DNA from 2 places in the Frateuria sp. GZRR33 genome. Region 2 is predicted to be linked to the other one. Evidence: riboswitches for the same ligand, from Rfam matches in the RefSeq annotation. Region 2 holds a riboswitch; the other holds the start of a gene.
The links. A riboswitch is a leader RNA that binds a small molecule or an ion and turns the genes downstream of it on or off. The one in region 2 is predicted to bind cobalamin.
Positions count from the first base shown of each region.

Region 1 (3,480 bases), 140 kb from region 2:
GCGTCTTGTCGTCGCCGATGATCGCCGTGCGCAAGGTGCCGCCGACCAGCATCAGCACCACGATGTCGAAGGTGGTCATCTCGCCGAACGAGCGCTTGCCCAGCAGCCGCAGCAGGATCAGCAGGCCCAGATAGACGCCCGCGCCGCGCAGCGCATACACCCACCAGGGGTCTGACAGGTGCATGGCGTCAGCCTGTCGAGCCGCCCATCACCGGCAGGATGGCGCCGCTGATATAGCTCGAGCAGCTCGGCGCGGCCAGGAACACGTACGCCGGCGAGAGCTCCTCCGGCTGCGCCGGCCGTCCCCACGGGTTCTGCTGGCCGAACTTGGCCACCTGCCTGGCCGACTTGTCGGCCGGATTGAGCGGCGTCCACACCGGCCCCGGCGCCACCGCGTTGACACGGATGCCGCGCGAGACCAGGTTGCTCGCCAGCGACATGGTGAAGGCGTGGATCGCGCCCTTGGTGGCCGAGTAGTCGAGCAGGTGCGCGTTACCGAACAGGCCGGTTTCCGAGCCGGTGTTGATGATCGCGCTGCCCTCGTGCAGGTGCGGCAGTGCCGCCCTGGCCATGTGGAAGTAGCCGTAGATGTTGGTGCGCATGGTGAGGTCGAAGTGCTCTTCGGTGATGTCCTCCAGCGCGTCGGCGTGTTCCTGGAACGCGGCGTTGTTCACCAGGACGTCCAGACGGCCGAATTCGTCCACGGTCCGCTGCACTGCCTGTTCGCAGAAGTCCGGATCCTTCACGTCGCCGCGGATCAGCAGGCAACGGCGGCCCTCCTTCTCCACGTAGCGCCTGGTTTCGCGCGCGTCCTCGTCCTCGGACAGGTACACCACCGCCACGTCCGCGCCCTCGCGCGCGAACAGCACCGCCACCGCGCGGCCGATGCCCGAATCGGCGCCGGTGATGATCGCGGCCATGTCCTGGAGCTTGCCGCTGCCGCGGTAGTCGGGCGCCTCGAACTGCGGGCGCGGCTTGAGCTTCGCTTCCTTGCCGGGCTTGCTCAGGTGCTGCTCGGGCAGCGGCGGACGCGGCTTGGGGCGCGGGCTCGTCTGGCCGGGTTGTTTCTTGGCCGTCTTCTTGCTCGCGGACTTGCTCGCCCTGGCCTTCTGCTTCTGCTTGTCCTCGGCGTCGATCTGCGATTGCACCTGCCGCTCTTTCGCCACCGCCTTGCCGGTGCCGTTGCCGCGCCTGGCGGTCTTCGTCGTTGCCATGATCCGCTCCCGTTGTGGCTGGGTATGGCTCGCGACGATAGGCAGCGCCTTGTGGCGGACAGGTGAGCGAGCGTTGCCGCGGGTGACCGGAGCCAGGACCGCCTCATCCGCCCCGTGGGGCACCTTCCCCCGCAGCCGCAAATGGGGGTCGGCGGCTGCGCAACCACGGGGCTTTTCCCGTTCTTGCCTGCAGGCGGATGGGGTGCGCGTTCGAGCGAAACCGCCAGGACACGAAATATTGGGTTGACCGGCGTCAGCCACCCCGATATGTTGTGCCCGTCGGTGCCCGTCCGGACGGATTGTCGGTCGGGCTTAAAAGGGAATCCGGTGCAAATCCGGAACTGCCCCGCAGCGGTAAGCGGAAACGAACGTCCTCACATGCACTGGGCCGCTGCGCCTGGGAAGCGAGGGCAAGTAGGACGGATCGAACGATCCGGTGTCCGCAAGTCCGAAGACCTGCCGGCACGCCGGGCCCCATGGGCCGGCGGTCGCGCTCCATGAGACGCGTCCGCCCGACCCTGTCGCGACCCGGCGCGGGTGACCGCTTCCGCGGGGAGGCGCGTCGCATGCGGGCGTTCTGGCGCCCGCGTGGGGCGTGCCGTCCATCGGAAGCGAGCCTCAGGCCCTGCGCGCGGGAGCAGGCGTTTGACGTTTTCGGAACCGTCGCGTCGGTGCGTTCTCCTCCGTATCGGCGCGGCGGCTTCCCTCCCGGAGCTTCCGCATGGACACCCTCGACACTCCTTCCCGTGAAGGCACGCCCGCGCATGCCGACGACAGCTTTGCCCTGACCCCTCCGCACAACCCCGCGCAGATGCGCGTGACCAAGCGCAACGGCGCCACCGAAAGCGTGGACGTCAACAAGATCGTGCGCGCGGTAACGCGCAACGCCGACGGCCTGCACGCGGTCGACCCGCTGCGGGTGGCGCTGAAGACCATCGGCGGCCTGTACGACGGCGCCAGCACGGCGGAGCTCGACCAGCTCTCGATCCGTACCGCCGCCGCGCTTACCGCGGAGGAGCCCGAATACGGCCAGCTCGCCGCGCGCCTGCTTGGCGCCTACATCGACAAGGAAGTGCGCGGGCAGGAGATCCAGAGCTTCTCGCAGTCGATCGCGCGCGGCGCGGGCTTAGGCCTGCTCAACGCACGGCTGCGCGATTTCGTCACCGCGCACGCGCGCAAGTTGAACGACGCGATCGATCCGCTAGCGACCCGCCGCTTCGAATACTTCGGCCTGCGCACGGTGTACGACCGCTACCTGCTGCGCCACCCGCAGACACGCAAGGTGATCGAGACGCCGCAGCATTTCTTCATGCGCATCGCCTGCGCGCTCGGCGGCAACGACGTGGGCGAGGCGCTGGAGCTCTACCGCCTGTTTTCCTCGCTCGACTACATCCCCAGCTCACCGACGCTGTTCAATGCGGGCACCGCGCACGAGCAGCTTTCTTCGTGCTTCCTGCTCGACTCGCCGGCCGATTCGCTGGAGGCGATCTACGACAAGTACGCGGACGTCGCCAAGCTGTCGAAGTTCGCCGGCGGCATCGGCCTGGCGTTCACCCGCGTGCGCTCGCGCGGCTCGCTGATCCGCGGCACCAACGGCCATTCCAACGGGCTGGTGCCGTGGCTGAAGACGCTCGATGCCTCGGTCGCCGCGGTCAACCAGGGCGGCAAGCGCAAGGGTGCGTGCTGCGTGTACGTCGAGCCCTGGCACGCCGACGTGGAGGAGTTCCTGGAGCTGCGCGACAACACCGGTGACGAGGCACGGCGCACGCACAACCTGAATCTCGCCAACTGGATCCCCGACGAGTTCATGCGCCGGGTCGAGGCCGACGACGACTGGTCGCTGTTCGATCCGAAGGCGGTGCCGCAACTGGTCGACCTTTGGGGCGTGGCCTTCGAGCGCGCCTACCGCGACGCGGAAGCGGCGGGCCTTGCCGTGAGGACGGTCAAGGCGCGCGAGCTCTACGCGCGCATGCTGCGCACGCTGGCGCAGACCGGCAACGGCTGGATGACTTTCAAGGATCGCTGCAACGCCACCGGCAACCAGACGGCCGAGCCGGACAACGTGATCCACCTGTCCAACCTGTGCACGGAAATCCTGGAAGTCACCGGCACCGACGAGACGGCGGTGTGCAACCTGGGCTCGATCAACCTGGCGCGCCACCTCGGCGATGGCGCCTTCGACTTCGACAAGCTCGCCGACACCGTGCGCACCGCCGTGCGGCAGCTCGACCGGGTGATCGACCTCAACTTCTATCCGATCGCGACG
Region 1 is NZ_JBHZGK010000005.1:47,117-50,596, forward strand. It holds gene ACFWZU_RS07695 (DUF421 domain-containing protein) at 1-184, opposite strand, end outside; gene ACFWZU_RS07700 (SDR family oxidoreductase) at 189-1,214, opposite strand; cobalamin riboswitch at 1,478-1,692, shown strand; gene ACFWZU_RS07705 (ribonucleoside-diphosphate reductase subunit alpha) at 1,936-3,480, shown strand, end outside.
Region 1: another riboswitch for cobalamin. It lies ahead of ACFWZU_RS07705 (ribonucleoside-diphosphate reductase subunit alpha); the one in region 2 lies ahead of btuB (TonB-dependent vitamin B12 receptor).

Region 2 (3,480 bases):
TAGCCGCCCAACCGGTGCAGGTTGGCCAGGTCGTCGTAGCGGGCACCGGCGACGAGCACGGTGGCGCCGAGACCGAAGGCGCCGAAGCGGCGGTCGAGTTCCACCCGCGCGGTGCGCTCCGGGCGGCGCGGCAACAGGTGGCCGTCGTTGGCGCCGCCGTCGCGGTTCTGCGGGCGTTGCAGCGTCAGGTAGCCCTCCACCCGCCAGCCCGCCAGCCCGGTGCCGGCCTGGGCCTCCAGCCCGCGGATGCGCGCGCGGCTGATGTTGCGCGGGAAGTAGTTGGCGTCCAGCGAGATCAGCTGGTCGATGGCGGTCTGGTAGGCATTCAATGCCCAGTGCCAGCCGGCCTGCTGCTGCGCCAGGCCAAGCTCGGCGCTGCGCGAGGTTTCCGGCTGCAGGTCCGGGTTGCCGCTGCCGTAGGGGTAATAGAGGTCGTTGAAGGTCGGGGCGTGGAAGGCGCTGCCCCAGCTCGCCGACAGCCTGAGGCCGTGGTCGAAGGCATAGCCCCACGCCGCCGCACCGGTGGTATGCCCGCCGAACTGCTGGTTGTCGTCGTGACGCAGCGACAGCTGCAGTTCCTGGCGGCCGAAGCTGCCCTGGTACTGCGCGTAGCCGCCGGTGTCGCTGCGGCTGTCGTCGAGATAACCGGTGTCGCTGGAGAGGTGCTCGCGCTGCCAGTCGATGCCGAGGGTCAGCAACTGGTTGTCCGCCAGGGCCAGGTCGTTCTGCCAGGACGCCTGGTTGCGGCGCGAGTTGCCGTAGCGCACGAACACGCCGTCGTTGTCGGTGTGCTGCTCGTCCAGGCTCTGCCCGGCCGCCAGCGTGACCTTCCAGGCGGCCAGCGGCGCGAAGCCCAGCTGCGCGCCAGCGACCTGCTGGCGGTTGTGATGCTGGTTGCCGTAGGGCGCCCCGTCGAACTCCACGCGGCTGTCGCTGCGCAGCCAGGTCGCGGTCAGCTCGGTGCCGTTGTCCCAGCGGTAGCCCGCGTTGGCCAGCGCGTTGCGGTTGCGGTAGGCGTCGGTATCCGGCTCGTCGGTGAAGCAGCCGGCGAAAACGGTGCCCGCGCCGACCCGGCAGGCGTTGATGCCACGCGTGTACTGGCCGCCGATGCTCAGGTTGTACCAGGCGTGCGTGTCGCCGCCGGCCAGGCCGACCTGCCCATCGGCGTAGCCGCGGCTGCCGGTGCCCAGGCGCATCGATGGCGCCAGGCCGCCGTTGCGCGGCCCGTGCCGGGTGAAGATCTGGATCACGCCGCCGATCGCATCGGCGCCATAAAGGCTCGAGCGCGGACCGCGCACCACTTCGATCCGTTCGATCTGGTCCATAGGCAGCTGGTCGAACGCCGGGATACCCGCGCTCACCGTGCCCACCCGCACGCCGTCGATCAACAGCAGCGTGTGCGAGGAATTGGTGCCGCGCAGGAACAGCGAGCTTTGCTGGCCGAGTCCGCCGGCCTGGGCGAAGGTCACGCCGGGCAGGCCCTGGAGCAGGTCGATCAGCGAGACCGGCTGCAGCCGGTCGATGTCCTCGCGGGTGATCACGCTGACCGAGGACAGCGCGTCGTCGACGGTGATCGCGGTGCGCGTGGCAGTGACGATCACCGGCGACAGCGCGGCCGGGTCCGTGGCGTCGGCCGCCAGCGCGGCGAACGAGCTGCCGCACAAGGCGGCGGCAAGCAGGGTCTTCTTCATGGTGGGGGGTGTGTCCTTGGCCGCGCGCCCACGCACGGCCTCAAGCGTGGATGAGCTGATCGACCGGAGGCAGGGAACAGGAGCGACGGGCAGGCGCGGGGCCACGCACGAGGTCCGGCCCGCCCACCGCAGGTCCACCAGGCAAACGCTTCGGGCCGGTCTCCGGGCTCGCGGGCGCAGGCCAAAAGCCCTGCCGGGCGGCGCCTTCCCATGCTCATGGGCACAGTGGCGTGGGGCCGTCCGTTCGACTCGCTTACCGTTGCGGGGGCAGCGCCGGCCTTGTTGTGCATCGCACAACGCACCGGCTTCCCGTTTCATCCCGTGGCATGCCATGCATGCGGGACACCCGAAACGCAGACATCGTAACCGCGCCGCGACACCGGCGCCACGCCGGACATGTTCCTGGAACTGGGACGGTAATGCTAAAAAAAAGTTGACATATCGTTACGGCGGGAGCTACGTTTCCAGAGCAAGTCATCGTTTCGAGGTGATTGCGGGACAGGCGCAGCCTGCCGTTGCGGAGTGGCAGCAAAGCCAAGCCGCCAGGCGGCAAGAGCTTCGTCAGGGTCATCCAGCGTGTCATTGATTACACGTGAGCTTTTAAGTGGACTCGCTTTGAGTCGATCTGGGGAGATCAGTTAATGAATAAGCGTTACCTTCAGCACGGGGCTCACCCCCGCCGCAGCGCCCTCACGGTAGCCTTGGCTTTGGGCCTGGGCCTTACCGGCCTCGCCTATGGCCAGGCTACGACCGGCACCATCTTCGGCAGTGCGCCGGTTGCCGCCGGTGAGACGGTGGTGATCACCGGCCAGTCGGGCCTGACGCGCACCGTGACGGTGGATGAGTCCGGTCGCTACAGCGCGACTTCGCTTCCGGTCGGTGTCTATACGGTCACGCTGATGCGCGACGGTCAGACGGTGTCGACCCGCAACAACGTGACGGTCAAGGTCAGCACGGGTACGGACGTCTCGTTCGACGGCGCTCAGAACGCGCAGAACCTGGAAGGCCTAACGGTCACCGCCAACTCGCTGCCGTCGATCGACGTCACCGGCGTCGACTCCCGCACCGTGATCACGGCGCAGCAGCTTCGCCAGCTGCCGCTGGCACGCAGCGCCGAAGCGATCGCCCTGCTGGCGCCGACCGCGGTCCAGGGCTCGAGCTTCTTCACCGGCCCGACCGGCAACAGCCTGGTTTCCTTCGGCGGTTCCTCGGTCACCGAGAATGCCTACTACATCAACGGCATGAACGTCACCGATCCGCTCAACGGCCTCGGCGGCATTAACCTGCCGTACGGCTCGATTGATCAGGAAGAAGTCCTGACCGGCGGCTACGGCGCCGCTTACGGTCGTTCGGACGGCGGTGTGATCAACCAGATCGGCAAGCGCGGCACCAATGAGTGGCACTTCGGTGGCCAGCTCCTCTACACCCCGAGCAGCCTGCGTTCGGACCCGCGCAACATCTACATCCCGCGCAGCGGCTCGCTGTATCAGTACCGTAACGACAACAAGACTTCGGAAGTCGTCGAGAGCGCCTACGTTGGCGGTCCCCTGATCCAGGATCGCCTGTACATGTTCGCCTCGGCCGAGGGTCATCGCACCAGCGGCAAGAGCGTCGGCACGGCTTCGGGCGGCACCGAGACCGTCTACTCGTACACCGATCCCAGCTGGTACGCCAAGGTCGACTGGAACATCAACTCCAGCAACGTCCTCGAGCTGACCGGTGCGTCCACCAAGACCAGCTACAACGGCAACATCTACTCGTACGACAACGACACCCGCACGATGGGCGA
Region 2 is NZ_JBHZGK010000005.1:189,087-192,566, reverse strand. It holds gene btuB (TonB-dependent vitamin B12 receptor) at 1-1,691, opposite strand, end outside; cobalamin riboswitch at 1,828-2,056, opposite strand; gene ACFWZU_RS08315 (TonB-dependent receptor) at 2,333-3,480, shown strand, end outside.